DNA from 4 places in the Anoxybacillus sp. CHMUD genome. Region 2 is predicted to be linked to each of the others. Evidence: predicted binding sites of a transcription regulator. Region 2 holds the regulator's gene; each other region holds the start of a gene.
What was found. The regulator Rex, encoded in region 2, represses fermentation and respiration genes when NADH is low (regulators of the CRP and FNR family bind a similar motif). The targets are predictions, from matches to a motif close to TTGTGAAATATTTCACAA.
Positions count from the first base shown of each region.

Region 1 (5,120 bases), on a different contig from region 2:
GACGAGCGGGTGAAACAATGTTTAGATGTTGTCGGACTGACGAATGATCAACATAAGCAAGTAAGGATGTATTCAAAAGGCATGCAACAGCGGCTCGCTTTTGCGCAAGCGCTCTTAGCGGATGCCGCATTGCTTATTTTAGATGAACCAACAAACGGTTTAGATCCGTATTGGGTATGGGAATTTAAACGACTTATTCGTTTGGAAAAGGAAAAGGGAAAAGCTATTATTTTTTCGACACATATGCTGTCAATAGTTGAGGAAATTGCAGATACTGTCGTATTTATTCATCAAGGACAAATGCTTATATACGATTCGGTTTCCGCGCTTTGTCAAGATGGAAAATCGTTAGAGTCTATATTTTTTGCACAAATTTCACAACATATGTCATACTGAAAAAGTAAGCAAATATTGCTTGCTTTTTTCATTCGAAGGGGGAGGTAAAGTGTTAAAATTATACGTCATTCGTCATGCTGAAACAGAGTGGAATGCACAACAGCGCATGCAAGGATGGAAAGACTCGCCTTTAACTGAAAAGGGAAAAAAACAGGCAGCACTTTTACACGATCGGTTTCGTACAGTCCCGTTTACTGCTGCGTATTGTAGTCCAAGTGATCGTACGAAAGAAACAGCACAAATTGTTTTAGGGCAACGTCATGTGCCAATATATTTTGATGAACGGCTACGTGAGATTTACTTAGGTGATTGGGAAGGGAAAACGATTGCAGAAATTGCGCAATCCGACGAGCAAAATCATTATCATTTTTATCATAACCCAGATGCATACAAGCCGATTATTGGCGAGACGTTTTTTGATGTTCAACGTCGAGCTGTTGCCACGATCCAACATATAGCTGAAAATCATTCAGAAGGTCATATTCTTATCGTTACACATGGCATGGTGATTCGCACGCTTCTTGTATATTGGAAACAACAAACGCTTGCGGAGTTGTGGAAAAATAGCCGTGTATACGGTACGAGTGTGACGATCGTATCGTTTGACGGGGAAAAGTGGGATATGGAATGTGAATCAGACATTTCACATCTTGAAAGTGGGCTGACACATTTATGAGAAAATGGATTATGTTTTTTACGGCAATTGTCTTTATTGTCGGTTGTACATCGCAAAATAAAGAGAAAACATTTGTTACGACAGTAGAATATGTTGTTGATGGGGATACAGTAAAAATAAAAAAAGATGGCGAAATCGTAACGGTTCGTCTACTAAATATCGATACCCCCGAAACGTATCGCGAAAAACAGGCGTATGGCGAAGAGGCAAAACAATTCGCTAAAGACGTTTTGCTTCACAAAAAAGTGACAGTTGAACTAAGCGCAAAAGAACAACCGTACGATCGTTATGGTCGATTGCTTGCGTACATATGGTTAGAGGATGGAACTTTATACCAAGAAAAAATTGTACAAGAAGGGTTTGCGCGTGTTGCTTACGTATTTGAACCGGACACAAAATATGCAAAAAAATTGTATAAAGTACAAGAAAAAGCGAAAAAAGCAAAAAAACGAATATGGAGTGTCGATGGATACGTGACAGAAGAAGGATTTAATATGAGTGTATGGTTAAATAAAGCTTCGTAAACGTGAAAAGGGCTGGATGAAACAGCCCTTTTAATGTGCGAGCATCGCTTGCATATCTTCTTCTACATTACCGATGAGCTTGAGACCGAACATGTCTTGCAATACGTGTAGCACACCTTCAGAAATAAAGTGCGGTGCTTTTGGTCCAATTCGAATGTCTTGAATGCCTAAACTAAACAATCCGAGTAAGATTGCAACTGCTTTTTGTTCAAACCATGAAAGAACGATGCTGACCGGTAACTCATTGACCTCACAGCCGAATGCTTCCGCAAGCGCCATTGCAATTTTGACAGTCGAAATCGAGTTGTTGCATTGCCCTAAATCAATATATCGTGGAATGTTCGTGCCAGGAACAACCCCGTAGTCGACATCGTTAAAGCGGAATTTCCCACAGGATGTCGTTAAAATGACAGTGTTTTTCGGTAACGATGTAGCTAACGTGCGATAATATTCACCGCCTTTTCCAGGAGCGTCGCAACCTGCGATAACGAAAAAGCGTTCAATTTTTCCTTCTTTTACAGCTTGAATAATTTCTGGTACAATTTGAATTACAGTTTCGTGATGGAAACCAGTCACTAACGTTTCATCCGATTCAATGTTTGCTTCTGGAAGTTGTAGCGCTTTCTCAATTAACGGCGTGAAATCATCGTTTTCGATTTTTTGCACATGTTCTAATCCGGCTACATCATATGAAAACATGCGATCAGCATATGAACCTTTTATCGGCATGACACAGTTTGTTGTCGCTAAAATAGCACCAGGGAATTTTTCAAATAGGCGACGTTGATCGTACCATGCTTTTCCGACATTTCCTTTCAGATGTTTATATTTTTTTAATTGTGGGTAACCATGTGCTGGAAGCATTTCGGAATGTGTGTAAATGTTAATTCCTTTTCCTTCTGTTTGTTTTAATAGTTGTTCAAGGGCAAATAAGTTATGTCCTGTAACGAGAATACATTTTCCTTCAATTCTATTTTGCGTTACACGAACAGGTTGAGGAATGCCAAGTCGTTCTGTATGTGCTCGATCGAGTAGTTCCATTACGCGAATGGCTGCTCTTCCGACTTTCATCGCCATGTCTATATGTTCTTGTACGTTAAAGTTAGAGTTTGTTAACGTCATATATAACGCTTCATGTGTCGTTGTATCAACGAACGGATCGGTATACCCAAGTTGATGGGCATGCGTGCGATATGCTGCAATTCCTTTTAATGCAAATACGATCGTATCTTGCAAACTTGCAATTGTTTCATCTTTCCCGCAAACTCCAACAACAGTACATCCCCCTGTTGGTGTTTGTTCACATTGATGACAAAACATTATGACCCCTCCTTTTCTTATTGACACTTTAACAATAGGAGAAAATATGTACGTCGTAAGTGATACATATCACACTTTCATACAAAAATGTGAACGAAATTTGACAATAATCCATATTGAATCAAGAGAAAAAATGTATTAAAATGAAAGAAAATTGAATCAATCAAACTACTAGGGGTGCCGGATGGCGATGGCTGAGAGGAAAACGCGCAATCAGTTTTCCAACCCTTTGAACCTGATCTGGTTTGTACCAGCGGAGGGAAGTAGGCTATGTTTTCAGTACGCAAACTAGTCGACTCTGTCCGACTAGTTTTTATTTTTTTAGGGGGAATGAATGATGAATGTAGGACAATGGTTAACGCGTGTTAGGAAGGAGTCACCACTCGTACATAATATGACAAATGTTGTGGTGACCAATTTTGTTGCGAATGGTTTGCTTGCTGTAGGCGCATCTCCTGTTATGGCGTATGCAAAAGAAGAAGTAGCGGATATGGTTCGGTTAGCTCGTGCTTTAGTGTTAAACATTGGCACGCTAAACGAAACAGACGTAGAGGCGATGTTAATTGCCGGAAAAGCAGCAAATGAGGCAAACATTCCTGTCATTTTCGATCCTGTTGGAGCTGGTGCGACAGCGTACCGCACCGAAACAGCCAGACGTATATTACGTGAAGTAAACATTTCGATTTTACGTGGGAACGCATCGGAAATTGCGAGCATTGCGGGTGAACAAGTACGTACAAAAGGAGTCGATGCAGGAGACGTTCAAGGTGACCTCGTGGATGTAGCGAAAAAAGCAGCACTCATGTTTCGCTCTGTAGTTGTTGTCACAGGGAAAGATGATGTAGTAACCGATGGAGAACGTATTGTAATCGTCTCAAATGGTGATGCGATGTTAACGAAAGTAACAGGGACAGGTTGTTTGTTAAGTTCGGTATTAGGTGCATTTGCGGGTATAGGAGACGATATGATGATGTCATCAGTTGCTGCCCTCGCTTATTACGGTGTGGCGGCTGAAAAAGCAGCCAAACAAGCAAAAGCACCTGGTTCTTTTCAACTTTCTTTTTTAAATGCTTTACATGAAACGAGTGCAGAAGAAGTTGATCAATACGCGCGTATTCAAGGGGAATAAATGATGAAGCAGAAGCTATCGTTGTATTTCGTTATGGGGAGTATCGATTGTACGAAAGATCCGCTCGCTGTGCTTGATGAAGCAATTAAAGGCGGTATTACAATGTTTCAGTTTCGCGAAAAAGGAAAGGGGGCGCTTACGGGGATTGAAAAATACCGCTTAGCCGAGAAATTACTTGAACGATGCCGAATGTATAATATTCCTTTTATCGTGAATGACGATGTCGATTTGGCCCTCGCTTTACAGGCAGATGGCGTTCATGTCGGTCAAGAAGACGAAGTAGCTGAACGCGTTCGCGATCGCATAGGAGATAAATATTTAGGCGTATCTGTTCACAACTTAAATGAAGTAAAAAAAGCGCTTGCTGCTTGCGCCGATTATGTTGGATTAGGCCCGATTTTCCCAACTGTTTCAAAAGAAGATGCAAAGCAAGCATGTGGACTGACGATGATTGAACATATTCGTGCCCATGAAAAACGTGTTCCACTCGTTGCGATCGGTGGAATTACAGAACAAACAGCCAAACAAGTGATCGAAGCGGGTGCAGACGGAATTGCTGTCATTTCGGCCATTTGCCGTGCTGAACATATTTACGAACAAACAAAACGACTATATGAGATTGTCATGCGTGCAAAACAAAAAGGCGACAGATGATGTCGTCTTTTTGTTTTGTTCTGTGCAGGATTTTATTCATATATGTCGAAAGAAAATAGCGAACAAACGAAAGAGGGGATGGAGAAGATGGAACATATCGTACTATCATACGAAAATCGCGTCGCAACCATTGAATTGAATCGTCCGAATGCGCTAAATGCTTTACATGAACAAATGTTAACAGAGTTGTTACAAGCGTTAAAAGAAGTTGAAGCAAGTGAAGCGGATATCGTCATCATTCGTGGTCGTGGCAAAGGATTTAGCGCAGGGGGCGACATTAAGACGATGTTGCAATCAACGAATGAACATTCATTCATTGAAGTGATGGAAACGATTAAACAAATAGCGATGACATTGCATCAATTGCCGAAACTAACGATTAGCTACATACATGGTGCTGCTGCAGGATTAGGATTTAGTT
Region 1 covers NZ_SDLG01000004.1:30,760-35,879, reverse strand. Annotated here, with positions in the region: gene ETB99_RS03830 (ABC transporter ATP-binding protein) at 1-396, shown strand, start outside; gene ETB99_RS03825 (histidine phosphatase family protein) at 446-1,072, shown strand; gene ETB99_RS03820 (thermonuclease family protein) at 1,069-1,596, shown strand; gene hcp (hydroxylamine reductase) at 1,627-2,916, opposite strand; TPP riboswitch at 3,080-3,195, shown strand; gene thiM (hydroxyethylthiazole kinase) at 3,251-4,045, shown strand; gene thiE (thiamine phosphate synthase) at 4,046-4,699, shown strand; gene ETB99_RS03800 (enoyl-CoA hydratase) at 4,742-5,120, shown strand, end outside.
Region 1: hcp (hydroxylamine reductase) is a predicted target of Rex. The motif match lies at 2,974-2,991, and genes of this name have one in related genera.

Region 2 (5,120 bases):
GTTGCTGTTGTTGTACCGTCACCAGCAACATCGTTTGTTTTGCTTGCTACTTCCGCAACAAGCTTCGCACCCATATTTTCAAACGGATCTTCTAATTCAATCTCTTTCGCAATCGTTACACCGTCATTTGTAATTAATGGAGAACCGAACTTTTTCTCTAATACAACGTTACGACCTTTTGGACCTAATGTTACTTTTACTGCATCAGCTAATTTATCTACACCGCGTAACATCGCACGACGAGCTTCTTCGCTGAATTTAATTTCTTTTGCCATACATCTTACCCCCTTGATGATGATTTTTTTTGTTAAGTATTTTTGTACGCTTTATATGTTATCAGGCGAACGATTAACCAATCACAGCTAAAATGTCACTTTCACGCAAAATTAAGTATTCTTTTCCATCATATTTTACTTCTGTACCCGCATATTTTGAGAAGATGATGCGGTCACCAACGCTTACCTCTGGAGCTACGCGCTCACCATTATCAAGAACGCGACCTGAACCAACTGCCACAACTTTTCCTTCTTGTGGTTTTTCTTTTGCTGTGTCTGGTAAGACAATTCCGCTCGCTGTTTTTTCTTCAGTTTGAATTAATTCAATGACAATACGATCGCCTAGTGGCTTCAACACGGCAAACGACCTCCTTAATTAGATTTTCGTTCCGTTATTAGCACTCATTCTTATTGAGTGCTAACACACTTATTATATTAATGAACTTTTTTCAATTTTGCAAGTAGGAAGTTAAAAATTTTTCAATACATATTTCCCTCTTTCATTATGTCTTTCCTTTCGAAATTCATACAAAAAATATGGTAAAATGAAAAAGTATTTATTTTGTAAAAAGGGGTTGACCATGTGAAAAAACAATATTGGTATGTCATCATTACATATATCGCCATGCAGCTATCGAGCTTAGTCGGCGTCCCTTTACTTGCACATAGCGGCTTTGTCAACGCATCAAATAAAGAAATAGCTTTTTCGATCGCTTCTGGTTATTGGGCTGTTATTAGTTTCTCGATTGCTCTTTTTCTCGTTCTTTATTTTATGAAAGAAGATATGAAATACTCATATGATCGCCATCAAGCATCGATTGGCATGTCATTCTTTTGGGCAATTGGGGGGTTTTTGCTCGCTCTTTTCGCCCAAGGCGTTGCAGCAAACATCGAAGTACACCTCTTTGGGGTCGAAATGGGGTCCGAGAACACGAGACGGATCGTCGAAATGGTCAAACTTACACCAGCTCTTATGCTCGTCACTTCAATCGTTGGTCCAGTTTTAGAAGAAATCATTTTTCGAAAAATTATTTTCGGAACGCTGTATCAAAAATATAACTTTTTCTTATCAGCCATCATCAGCTCGCTTTTATTTGCTGTTGTTCATTTAGAGTTCGAACATTTGCTTCTTTATGCAACGATGGGATTTGTATTTGCTTTCCTATATGTCAAAACAAAGCGTATTATCGTACCTATTGCAGCACATGTACTGATGAACACCTTTGTCGTTGCAATTCAAACATTATTTGCTGAAGAAATCGAAAGCATTATGCGTGAGGCAGAACGAATGCAATTCGTAATTTGGAGGCTGTTTTCATGAAGTCTGAACCGTTGTTTTATTTTCTCACTGGCATTTTATTTACTTATTTTGCTGTCCATACCGCCGATGATGGTATTTGGGACATCACAACGATGCTATTTATTTTAATTGCTACATTTGATTTCGGCGCAGGAATTCGTTCTTTACGAAAAAAAACCTCCCGCTCGTAAACGGGAGGTTTACTCATTTCCGTAATGTTTTAAAAAGTAAACGAGTGACTGCAATTCGACCGCTAAATCAATATGGTGAACACGAATATGTTCTGGCACATGCAAGCGAGCAGGCGTAAAGTTTAAAATCCCTTTAATGCCTTTTTGAACAAGTCGGTCAGTAATCGGCTGGGCAACTTGAGCAGGAACGGTTAAAATCGCTACCGTAATCCCTCCAAGCTTTTCTTCCAATTCATCTAAATGATAAACCGGAACCCCTCCGACTTTTGTTCCCACTTTATCCGGATCAACATCGAACGCCATTACGATTTTCGTATTGTTATTTTTGCTAAAATTGTAGTTCAAAAATGCTGTCCCTAAATTACCGACGCCAAATAACGCTACTTCTGTCGTTTCATCTTGGTCTAACGTTTTTCGGAAAAACGACAGCAAATAATTCACATTATATCCGTATCCTTTTTTTCCAAGCGCACCAAAGTATGAAAAATCACGGCGAATCGTTGCTGAATCGACTTTTACAGCTTCGCTTAACTCCGCTGAAGATACACGTTGCTTGCCTGATGCATGCAAGTTTTTCAAAAAACGATAGTACAACGGTAGTCGCTTTGCGGTCGCCTGCGGAATTTTTGGTTGTTCATTATTCACGAGTCAATCCCCCACATTTCCTTTCACAAATAGTTAGCGCTTTCATTTTTCTCTCCTATACGTCTAAAAAATTCTCCCCACTTCTAAACTATACACTATTTTTTTCATTCTGTCTTTCCTTTGTACCCTTTATTATTATTTTTGTCAAATTTGTTATTCGTACACTAGTGTTGCCGAATATCAAGAAAGTACGTTACACTATCAAAAGAAGATTGAGGTGAGAAAGAATGATCATTTTACAAGTAAATCAACTATCCAAATCATATGGAGCGGAACAAGTTTTATCAGACATTAAGCTTGAAATACAAGAAAAAGACCGTATTGCGTTAGTTGGAAGAAATGGCGCGGGAAAATCGACATTATTAAAAATCATTGCCGGACAGTTGTCATACGACACAGGCGAAATCATTAAACCGAAACACGTAACGATCGGTTATTTAGATCAATATACAGGGTTGCAAGCTCATCGTTCCATTTGGGAAGAAATGCTCGATGTGTTTGCCCCGCTACAACAAATGGAAAAACAATTACGTGAACTAGAACAACAAATGAGTTTACATGATGCTGACTATGAGCGCCTACTTGAGCAATATGATCGTTTACAAACAGAATTCAAAGAAAAAGGCGGCTATCAATATGAAGCAGATATTCGTTCGGTTCTTCATGGTCTCCGCTTCTCACAGTACGATTATACGACAAAAGTATCTACATTAAGCGGTGGACAGCGGACGAGGCTAGCGCTTGGTAAACTGCTCCTTACAAGGCCCGATTTGCTCATTTTAGACGAACCGACAAACCATTTAGATATGGAAACGTTGCAATGGCTTGAACAATATTTAAAAAATTACGATGGGGCCATTCTTATCGTCTCCCACGATCGCTATTTTCTTGACCAAATCGTGACACAAGTGTATGAACTATCACGCACAAAAATAAAAAAATATGTCGGAAACTATACAAGCTACTTACAACAACGTGCTGAACAATTTGAACAACAACTAAAATTGTATGAAAAACAACAAGAGGAAATTACAAAATTAAAAGATTTTATTCAACGCAACATCGCTCGTGCATCAACAACGAAGCGAGCACAAAGCCGTAGAAAACAATTAGAAAAAATGAATATCATCGACAAGCCACTCGGTGATGAAAAATCGGCATCGTTTCGTTTCGAAATCGAACGCCCAAGCGGAAACGACGTGCTGACAGCTAACAACTTAGCAATCGGTTACGATCACATCATCGCAACAAACCTTTCATTCCGTATCACTCGCGGAGATAGTATTGCGCTAATTGGACCCAATGGAATTGGAAAATCAACTCTTTTAAAAACGATCATCAAACAACTCCATCCAAAACAAGGAGAAATACGCTACGGAACAAACGTACAAATTGGCTATTATGATCAAGAACAAGCACAATTAACATCAAACAAACGAGTGATCGACGAACTGTGGGACGAAGATCGATTAAGAACAGAGAAAGAAATTCGGACCATTCTCGGCAACTTTTTATTTTCTGGTGACGACGTATTGAAGCCTGTTCAGACGTTAAGCGGTGGAGAAAAAGCGCGACTCGCTCTCGCTAAACTCATGATGAAGAAGGCAAACGTATTAGTTTTAGATGAACCGACAAACCATTTGGATTTAGATAGCAAAGAAGTGCTAGAACAAGCGCTCATAGAATACCCAGGAACAATTATATTCGTTTCACACGATCGTTATTTTATTAACAAAATTGCAACAAAAATATATGAGTTATCCACAGACGGTCTTGTTGAGTATTTAGGGGACTATGATTATTACGTAGCAAAAAAAGCAGAGCTGCTTGAGCTTGGACAAATTAGCCAAAAAACTAAAACGGGCGAATCGTTGTCACCAAAACGTTCGTACGAAGAAGAAAAAGAACGAAAAAAATTAGAACGACAACGACAACGAAAAATCGAACAGCTAGAAACGGAAATGGAGCAAATCGAACAACAAATTGCTACGTATGAACAACAATTATATGATCCTTCCTGTTACAACGACTATGAAAAAGCTCGAGACACACAAGCGCACATTGACGCCCTAAAACAAAAATTTGATGAACTATTCGAACAGTGGGAACGTTTACAACAATAATAATGGGCTAGCTCCACTTGTGGACTAGCCCCATCTTTTTACACAAACATATCCACAGAAAAAACACCTAAATATAAGTTATTCACGGACTTTTCCACATTATCCACAACAACAAAAGAAAAATCCCCCATTTTGTTGTGGTTAACTTGTTATGATAAAATAACATACAATCAACGTTTTCCACATTATTCACATGTATGTGGATAAAATAATCCACAACAAGCTGAATTGTTCTTAGAAAAATTCGTATGACAATTAGAAAAAGGTGCCCCATTGCTTTTGGGACACCTTCTTGCTATAACAGTAAACTTGGGTTTGCATTTAATGCCATGGTGGCACGCTTTCCTTGTTGAAATAATACTGTTCCCGCTGCTGCAATCATCGCTGCATTATCTGTACAAAGCGACAACGGCGGGATAACTAACTCGACTTCTGGCAGTTGATTCATTTGTTTTTGTAATTGTGTACGTAACCCTTCATTTGCCGCCACACCGCCAGCCAGCAATATTTGTTTTACGCTGTAATGCATGGCTGCTTCGATTGTTTTTCTCACTAATACCTCAACGACACTTGCTTGAAAACTTGC
Region 2 covers NZ_SDLG01000030.1:6,693-11,812, forward strand. Annotated here, with positions in the region: gene groL (chaperonin GroEL) at 1-275, opposite strand, end outside; gene groES (co-chaperone GroES) at 349-633, opposite strand; gene ETB99_RS13935 (CPBP family intramembrane glutamic endopeptidase) at 859-1,596, shown strand; gene ETB99_RS13940 (YdiK family protein) at 1,593-1,766, shown strand; gene ETB99_RS13945 (redox-sensing transcriptional repressor Rex) at 1,776-2,411, opposite strand; gene ETB99_RS13950 (ABC-F family ATP-binding cassette domain-containing protein) at 2,639-4,534, shown strand; gene tsaD (tRNA (adenosine(37)-N6)-threonylcarbamoyltransferase complex transferase subunit TsaD) at 4,830-5,120, opposite strand, start outside.

Region 3 (5,120 bases), on a different contig from region 2:
TAATTATACAAATAATAAATAAGGAGAGATGAAACATGGTAGTAAAATGGTTACGTGAGCATGTAAGCGCAGCGGCCGTTTTGACAGTGTTTCGTTTGTATCTCGGTTATGAATGGTTTATGGCAGGATGGCATAAGGTAACAGGGGGATTTGATGCGACAGGATTTTTAAAAGGAGCGCTTGGTAAAGCAACAGGGGAGCATCCAGCAGTACAAGGATGGTGGGCATCCTTTATTGAACATGTAGCGTTGCCAAACGTTGGATTTTTTAACTTTCTCGTACCATGGGGAGAGGTGCTTGTCGGCATTGCGTTACTTTTAGGTGTGTTTACAACATTTGCTGCTCTGATGGGAGCTGTAATGAATTTCGCATTTATGTTTTCAGGTACAACAAGTACAAACCCACAAATGGTTTTATTAACATTTTTCATTCTTGTTGCAGGAGCGAATGCAGGAAAGTTTGGGATTGATCGATGGGTAATTCCGTATCTTCGCAGATATGTGAGTGAATATCAGAATAAACGAAAAATAGCATCGACTTCTTAAAAGACGGCCATACGCACCTTTGTGCGTGGCCGTTTTTTTCTTGTTTTAAGTAATTTTCGCATGTAAGTAGTACAATGAAAATGTTTGTAGTACAATAGAGTAGGCGCCTGTAAGGGATTATACATATTTAACCAAACAAGAAAGGATGGACATACATGCATGTAATAGAGTTAATTAAAGCGCTCATTTTAGGACTAGTTGAAGGAGCGACAGAGTTTGCACCTGTTTCATCGACAGGCCATATGATTATTGTTGATGACATGTGGCTAAAATCGAGCGAGTTTTTAGGAAAGTATGGGGCGAATACGTTTAAAGTCGTCATCCAGCTCGGTTCAGTTTTAGCTGCGGTTGTTGTGTTTAAAGATAAATTTTTTGAGTTGCTTTATTTACGAAAAGGTGAAGTGAGAAAAGGACCACGCTTGACGCTGATGCACATTTTCGTTGGTCTTTTGCCTGCTGGAGTGTTGGGGGTTTTATTTGAAGACTATATTGATGAACATTTATTTTCCACAAAAACGGTGCTCATTGGGCTTGTGCTTGGAGCGTTGTTGATGATCGCAGCGGATCGTTTCGGAAAACGAACAGTAGCACAAACTGTAGATGATATTACATATAAGCAGGCGTTTATTGTCGGTCTTGTTCAATGTTTATCGCTTTGGCCTGGGTTTTCGCGTTCAGGTTCGACCATTTCAGGTGGCGTACTCGTCGGAATGAGCCACCGTGCCGCAGCAGACTTTACATTTATTATGGCTGTACCGATTATGGCGGGGGCAAGCGCTATTTCGTTATTGAAAAACTGGGAGCACATTACGTTAGATGCGCTACCGTTTTTCATCGTTGGTTTTATTAGCGCGTTTATTTTCGCGTTAATTGCTATTCGCTTTTTCTTACGTTTAATTAACCGCGTGCGTCTCGTTCCGTTCGCGATTTATCGCATCGTACTTGCGGCGGTCATTTATGTCGTTTATTTTGCATAAATAAAAGGCTCCTTTTCACGGGAGCCTTTTATTCGTTCAGTTTTTTAATAATTTTTGCCGGATTGCCTCTGACGACTACGTGATCAGGAACATCTTTTGTGACAACAGCTCCTGAAGCGATGACAACGTTATTTCCAATGTTTACGCCCGGATTAATGATTGCTCCGCCACCAATCCACACATGATCGCCGATCGTTACTGGTTTTCCGTATTCTAAACCGGACGCTCTTTCGATTGGATCAATGGGGTGCGTTGCCGTATAAATATGAACGCCGGGGCCAATGAGACAGTTGTCCCCGATACGAATGTCACATACATCTAAAAAAACGCAATTAAAATTCGCAAAAAAGTTTTCCCCGACATGAATGTTGTATCCGTAATCGCAATAAAAAGGGGGTTCAACATATACGTTTTGACCTGTTGAGCCAAATAGTTCTTTTAATAAAGAAATGCGTCGTTCATGTTCTGTTTCTAACGTTTGATTAAATAGCCTTGTTAAGCGACGAGCATGTTCTCGTTCTTTCACTAACTCTGGATCGGTAGCTCGATACAATTGACCACTTACCATTTTTTCTTTTTCTGATTTCATCTTTTTTCAACTCCTTTATTTTCCTGTTTTCATTGTACCATAGCAAAGCGCTATGTTTAAAAAAATCGTCAAAAACGCGTGAGTGCATGATGCAATACGAAGTCTATAATGAATGTGAACAATAACACAAAAAGTTGGTGATGAGAGATGCATAAACATGCGCGTGCGATCGATTATAACGAAAATCCGTTTATTGTCATTTGGGAAGTGACGAGAGCGTGTCAGTTAAAATGTGTCCATTGTCGTGCCGATGCTCAACCGTTCCCCGATCCGCGCGAGCTAACATATGAAGAAGGGCTTCGATTAATTGATGACATATATGACATGAACAATCCGATGCTTGTGTTTACGGGCGGGGACTGTATGATGCGCGAAGATTTGTTTGATCTTGCTGAGTATGCGATAAAAAAAGGAATGCGTGTTTCCATTACACCAAGCGCAACCCCGAATGTAACGAAAGAAAAAATGAAAAAAGCAAAAGAGATCGGATTGTCGCGCTGGGCGTTTAGTTTAGATGGACCGACGGCCGACATCCATGACCGATTTCGTGGTACACCGGGTTCGTTTGATTTAACAATTGAAAATATTCGTTATTTGAACGAGTTACATATGCCACTGCAAATCAACACGGTCATTTCGCGTTATAACTACGATCATTTAGAACAAATGGCGAAATTAGTTGCGGAGTTAAAGGCGGTGATGTGGTATATCTTTTTACTCGTACCAACTGGTCGTGGGCAAATGAATGATTGCATTACTCCAACCGAGCATGAAGAAGTGTTTCGTTGGTTGTATGAATTGAGTAAAACAGCACCGTATGATATTAAAACGACAGCGGCGCAACATTATCGTCGTGTTGTCATTCAACAAAAAATGCGTGAAAAACGCATTGATGCAGGGGATATTCGTTATGAGCATGCGATTACGACTGACCATGCTTCGATGATTGATGGATTAAAACGAGCGCCAAAAGGTGTCAATGACGGCAACGGTTTCGTTTTCGTCTCCCATACAGGAGATGTCATGCCAAGTGGTTTACTTCCGATCGTATGCGGCAATGTGCGCGAGCAACCGTTATCGCACATTTATCGCGAATCGGAAGTGATGAAACAGTTGCGCCAGCCAGATTTATATAAAGGGAAATGTGGCATTTGTGAATTTCGTTACGTTTGTGGCGGATCGCGTGCTCGGGCATATGCGATCACGGGAGATTATATGGAAAGTGAACCGTTTTGTGTATACGTTCCTTTAGGGATGAGAAGAGAAAAAACCCGAACGGTGTTCGCTTAATGCGGACGCTGTTCGGGTTTTTTATGTTGGTTCTTTTTTCGAAACAGGTGAAGGCATGTGTTAAATATCCATAGACTGATAAGAGAGAACAAAACGGCTAGTTCAATTGGTTCCATTACTTGAAAAGGATTGAAAATGTCAAGCCAAGCTTGATGAATGCTCATTCCTAGCAATAAATTCATACTAATCGCTATACTGCCTAACAACATAGAAATAACGATACAAACCACGACAGTTTTCATCATTTCATCTCCATGGATGCACTTTTTATTTAGCATCTGACCTTTTTGTACGTTTATTCCTTTTGCATAATATACGCATTGTATGCTTATTCTAACTATCAAGGAGACAATGGATGGAGGAGGAAAGATGTGGACACGATCGAAAGGTAAGAAAGAAAAGCATACGCATGCATATGGGTTGTTGGCACAAAAGGACATATACGGGACGATTGAGCAGAATTTACATGCGAATATAGAAAAAGTGAGAGATATTACTGGAAATAGTGCAGATATCATCATCCGCCGTTTTTTACTTGGAAAGGAGGACGATTTGCCTGCTGCACTTTGTTTTGTGAGCGGAATGGTTGATGAACATATTGTTCAGCAATTGTTGCTTGAAATAAGTGTACAATTATCACTTCCTTCAAGTAGTTGCAATCTAGACTATATTGAACAAAAAATAGCTACAGCTAATACAACACGGCGCATTCAGCAATGGCACGACATATTTTCCTCGCTTATGTCTGGGGAAGTCATTTTATTTATTGATGGGATGCTAGAAGCAGTTGGTGTATCAGTAAAAGGTGGTGAGTATCGTGCGATTACAGAACCGAGTACACAACTATCTATTCGAGGGCCACGTGAGGGTTTTACGGAATCGTTGGCAACAAATGTTGCTATGGTCCGCCGACGAATTCAAAATCCACATGTGTGGGTAGAAGGCATTACATTAGGTGAAGTGACACAAACAAATGTCCGTATCATGTATATTAAAGGAATTGCAAATGACAAAATTGTTGAAGAAGTGCGTAGTCGATTGCGACGCATTTGTATAGATGGCGTTCTTGAATCTGGATATATTGAACAATTGATTGAAGATGAATCATTTACAACGTTTCCAACTGTTTATCATACGGAAAGACCAGATAGTGTTGCGGCTAATTTGTTGGAAGGAAGAATCGCTATTTTTGTAGAGGGGACGCCATTTGTCCTTATTGTCCCAACTGTATTTATACAATTTTTTCAAGCTGTAGAAGATTATTATGCACGCTTTGATATTGCGACAGCGTTGCGTTTTTTACGTATGCTCGTTTTTTTTATTTCCCTTGTTGCACCGTCTGTGTATATTGCACTGACGACATTTCATCAAGAAATGATTCCTACTTCCCTTGTCATTGCAATTGCTGCACAACGTGAATCGGTTCCTTTTCCCGCTTTTATTGAAGCATTGCTCATGGAGGTGACGTTTGAAATTTTGCGTGAAGCTGGAGTGCGCTTGCCAAGGGCTGTTGGACAGGCTGTATCGATTGTTGGAGCGCTCGTCATCGGACAAGCTGCTGTAGAAGCAGGTTTTGTTTCGTCAGCTATGGTTATCGTTGTGTCCATCACGGCAATTGCTAGCTTTGCGACACCATCGTTTGCAATTGCTATCTCCGCACGTTTAATTCGTTTTGCCCTAATGGTACTAGCTGCTTTATTTGGTTTTTATGGCATTTTG
Region 3 covers NZ_SDLG01000029.1:10,479-15,598, reverse strand. Annotated here, with positions in the region: gene ETB99_RS13875 (DoxX family protein) at 36-545, shown strand; gene ETB99_RS13870 (undecaprenyl-diphosphate phosphatase) at 701-1,522, shown strand; gene ETB99_RS13865 (sugar O-acetyltransferase) at 1,551-2,111, opposite strand; gene ETB99_RS13860 (TIGR04053 family radical SAM/SPASM domain-containing protein) at 2,259-3,401, shown strand; gene ETB99_RS13855 (YczF family membrane protein) at 3,398-3,643, opposite strand; gene ETB99_RS13850 (spore germination protein) at 3,771-5,120, shown strand, end outside.
Region 3: ETB99_RS13860 (TIGR04053 family radical SAM/SPASM domain-containing protein) is a predicted target of Rex. The motif match lies at 2,224-2,241, and genes of this name have one in related genera.

Region 4 (5,120 bases), on a different contig from region 2:
GACCATTTATTGTGCGGCGTTAAATAATTGAGCGTAATCTCTTTTCCTTCTACATCCGGACGATTTTTTTGGAACGGTTTATGTTGCAAAATTGGCTTAAACGTTGCCATCGTTTCACCAAACTCTTGCATTAACTCATGATCAACATAAAACGATTGACGCCCTGTTAACGTCCGCCAAGGAATGAGTCGCTCAACATTTGTCGTAAATGGCGAGTAACGACGTCCTCCTTTTTCGGACCCGCTAAATGCCGGCGATGTAATAACTGTTTTTGGTTGCGCTGTAATTTGTTCAAATGTGAAACATTCTTCTTCCCGTTCTTCTGCTAAATCTTTTAGTTGTAAGTTCGTTTTCTTCTCAAGAGATTCCCATGCTTTTACCGCCACATGCCCATTTGTTGTTGATGAAAGCGTTAAAATGGCTTCAGCTACTTTTTTCGCATCGCTTATATCTGGACAGCCGTTCGCAACAGTGGCGCCTCGAACCGTTCCTAACACATGTTTTAATTTTTCATATTCTTCTTCTACCGACCACGTCATGCCTTTTACGCCAAAAGGTGCTTTGACAACGTTTGGACCGAGCGCTGTCATTTTTTCAAATATTTTTGTATAATCACGCTCAACAGCATGAATTTGCGGCATCGTTTTTCCTGGAATCGGTTCACATTCCCCTTTACTCCAATCTTTAATTTTTCCAAACGGTTGCGCTAACTCTTGTGGCGTATCGTGAAGAATCGGTGTCGCTACAACTTCTTTCACCGGCGCCATTCCTACTTCTTCCGCTACTTGTGACACGGCTTTCGCAAGTGATTTGAAAATTTCCCAATCCGATCGCGCTTCCCAAGGTACCGCAATCGCAGGATTAAATGGATGAATAAATGGATGCATATCTGTGCTACTTAAATCATGTTTCTCATACCATGTTGCTGCAGGTAATACCACATCAGAATATAAAGCTGTTCCAGCCATCCGAAAATCGAGGTTAATGAGCAAATCTAATTTTCCTTCTGGTGCTTCCTCACGCCACGTTATTTCTTGCGGACGAAGGCTATCTTTGTCATCGTTCATTAATCCGTGCGATGTACCAAGCAAATGTTTTAAAAAGTATTCATGTCCTTTTCCTGAACTTGAAATTAAGTTCGCACGCCACACGATTAAATTGCGAGGAAAGTTTTTCTCGTTATCTGGATCTTCAATCGCAAAGCGTAGCGTTTTCTCTTTTAACTGCTTCGCTATATATGCTCCAATGTCTTCGACTGTTTTTGCCCCTGATGCGACCGCTTCGTTGTAAAGATCGATTCCGTTTTTTTCGAAAGTTGGATAGGAAGGCAACCAACCTAAACGTACCGCAAGAACATTGTAATCAGCATAATGTTGATAACGTGCTTCTTTGGCAAGCGGTGATACGAGCTGTCCAACTGGTGTATCTTCATAACGCCATTGGTCTGTCACAAAATAGTAAAATGATGTTCCGTTTTGTAATTTCGGTGGCGCCTGCCAGTCACGCGCCATGGCAATCGTTTGCCATCCTTCTACCGGACGCAATTTTTCTTGACCAACATAATGCGCCCATCCTCCACCGTTCACCCCTTGCGCTCCAACGAATAAAACAAGGTTTAAAACAGCTCGATAAATTGTATCAGAGTTAAACCAATGATTAATTCCTGCACCGACAATAATCATGGAACGACCTTTTGTATCGATCGCATTTTGCGCAAACTCACGCGCAATTTGAATGACAAGATCCCGCTTTACACCTGTGATGTTTTCTTGCCATGCTGGCGTAAACGGAATAAGGTCATCGTATGTTTTCGCTACTTCACCACCGATCCCACGATCAACCCCATAGTTAGCAAGCACTAAATCATATACGGTCGTAACGTATAATTCTTCATGCTCCGTTTGTACGCGTTTTACAGGCACAGCACGTTTTAAAATTTTGTTTCCATCATGAGAAAAATACGGAATTTGTATAGTTACAACCTCGTCTTCTATGCCTAACATCGTCAGTCGCGGCTCGATCGCTTCCTCTGTTTCTTCGTCTACCATGTTTAAGTTCCATTTTCCTTTGTTTTCCCAGCGTGAACCAATTGTTCCATTCGGAATCGCAAAATCATTTGTTCGTTCATTCCAAAGCGCTGGTTTCCATTCCCCATTTGTCGTATTTCGACCAATATCAGACGCGTGTAGGAAACGATCAGCAACAAATTGCCCATCTTCTTTCTTTTTCAACGTAACTAAAAATGGAAAATCGGTGTATGTTTTCGCGTAGTTTGTAAAGTATTGTACTTGTCTATCTACATAAAACTCTTTTAAAATAACGTGCCCCATCGCCATCGCTAAAGCGCCGTCTGTCCCTTGTTTAACGCTCAACCATTCATCCGCGAACTTCGTCGATTCAGCAAAGTCTGGACTAATCGAGACGACTTTTGTTCCTTTGTATCGAACTTCTGCTAAAAAGTGAGCGTCTGGAGTACGCGTCATTGGAACGTTTGATCCCCATGTCATAATGTAACCAGCGTTATACCAGTCGCTACTTTCTGGAACGTCCGTTTGATCTCCCCAAATTTGTGGTGAAGCTGGTGGCAAGTCAGCGTACCAATCATAAAAGCTTAACATCGGTCCACCCATCAATGACATAAAGCGTGCACCTGCTGCATGGCTAACCATCGACATTGCGGGAATTGGAGAAAAACCAACGTTTCGATCTGGACCATATTTCATGACTGTATAAAGTAAAGAGGTGGCAACAAGTTTTAATACTTCATCCCACTCCGCACGAACAAATCCACCTTTTCCACGCGCCTGCTTATAACGCTTTGCTTTCTCCGGGTTTTCAACGATGCTTTTCCAAGCATCAATCGGATTTTTATGTTGCTGCAATGCTTCACGCCACATATTTAACAACACGCCACGAACGTATGGGTATTTGACACGAAGCGGGCTATAAATATACCAAGAAAAACTTGCCCCACGCGGACAGCCCCGCGGTTCAAAATCGGGCATATCCGGTCCTGTTGTTGGATAGTCGAGTTTTTGACCTTCCCATGTGACGATACCGTCTTTCACATAAATATCCCAACTACATGAACCTGTACAGTTTACGCCATGTGTTGAGCGTACGACCTTGTCATGTTGCCATCTTCTACGATATATTTGCTCCCAATCGCGATCTTGATATGTGACTTCACTATGCGCATCTGCATGACGTTCAATCGGTTTCACGTAGTTCAATCGTTTGAACAACGGTGACTTCTTTTTCACATCGCTCACTCCTCTTTGTATGAAATCCTTCTATCTTCACTATAAAACGGGACGTGATAAATAAATGTGAGGTACCTCACATGTTTTTTAATTGTCACAAATATGTCGAAATATATAAAAAAGGCCGACTAAATCATTAGTCAGCCTTCTATTTCGTTTATTTTTTTCGCAAGTTCTTCTTTTTCTTCAGATGATAATAGCTTTTCTGCCATCGGGAAAAGAACGCATTCTTCTTTCGTAAAATGATCGGTTAAAATCATATAAGCGTTCATCACATAGGAAGCGAGTTCTCTCGCCTCATGGATGTCAATCGTTTCCGTTTTCTTTAAGAACGTCGAGATGTTTTCTTTCGCTTCATGATGTTCATATTCCATCACCGCAATCGGTCCAGATTCTCTGCCGATGTATCGAACCATCATAGGGAAAAGAACATCTTCTTCGCGACGAGAATGAGGATCGAGCTCTTGCAAAAATTGCTGTACTTTTTCACGTAAACGAATAAGTGCTTGAACAACATCTTCCTCTTTACCATCGTAAATGCCTTTCGCTGCAACAAAAAGAGCATATTTTTCTTCATTTAATGGACCGTGTTCGTCTTTTAATCGTTGCAATGGCGGACATAATGAAACGGGTTCATGCCCAATGAGACTGCAAGGTGAAAAATCCATCGTCATCCCTCTTTTCTTCATGTGCTTACACATTTATTGTATAGAAGGAAAACGATTTTTCGTGTGATGCACGTCACACCTTTTGTCTAAAAAATGAACGTTTATTGACTATTCAATGTTGCAATATGACGATGGACAACCTTCACAATTAATTTGCTTTTTTAAATAGTCTAAGCTATGAATGATAATTTTTCTTCCCTTGAAAGAAATGATACCTTTACTTTTTAATGTATTTAATTCACGATTTACACTTTCACGCGATGTAGAACTAAAATTCGCTAAATCTTGATGTGTAACAGGAACATCTAATAAAATGCCATCTTTCGTCTGAATACCATAACTATTAGCCATACGAATGAGTGTAGAATATAACGCTCCTTTTTTGCCGTATAAAACGAGATCACGAAATTTCGTATGTTGTTTGCGGAAATGATCGGTCATCATTTTCAAAAACTCAACAGCAAACTCTGAGTTGACAAGCAACTCTTTTTCAATATCTTCATTTTTAATTACAAGTACTTCACTATCCTCGAGCGCACGACCGTTAAATAAATATCTCCCATTATCTGAAAAAATCATCAACTCACCGATGACAGCATTCGGCCCACATAACCGCAAACATAACTCTTTTCCATCACCAGAAAATTTACTAATTTGAAATTTGCCAGATAAGACGACAAAAAAGTTTTCGCCCATTTGCCCTTCCTGAAATAAAAACATTCCTTTTTTCACTTTCAGCGTTTTATACGCTAACTTTTTTAGTTGTTCAAAATTTTTTTTGCTAATGAACTGAGACATACGTATGCCTCCTTTTCATGAAAAATATTTCTGATATAACGAACGAGCAAATGTAACATCTTTTGTACCGTGCACAAGCATGCGACCGTCAGCAAATAAAACGACACGATGTCCTTCAAGTTGGGTCATCAACAAATATTCGTTCCCGTGTACTTGTTGACCGCTTGTTTTCATGTGTTCCATCATTTCAGTTATACGAAATGGATGACCATGACGAATTTGTACTGTATCTCGTCCACATAAGACGGACATCTTCGCTTTTTCTCTGTGCAAAGCTGGATATGTGCGATCTCTCCCGCAAGACGGACAATGTTCGTTTTTTAGTTTATCAACTCGTAAAAACCGATGTTCGTTTTGCCAAACATCAAACATAACGAGCGAACGTCGGATC
Region 4 covers NZ_SDLG01000001.1:21,127-26,246, forward strand. Annotated here, with positions in the region: gene ETB99_RS00140 (nitrate reductase subunit alpha) at 1-3,263, opposite strand, end outside; gene ETB99_RS00145 (hemerythrin domain-containing protein) at 3,404-3,931, opposite strand; gene ETB99_RS00150 (Crp/Fnr family transcriptional regulator) at 4,040-4,729, opposite strand; gene ETB99_RS00155 (ThiF family adenylyltransferase) at 4,745-5,120, opposite strand, start outside.
Region 4: ETB99_RS00145 (hemerythrin domain-containing protein) is a predicted target of Rex. The motif match lies at 3,993-4,010, and genes of this name have one in related genera.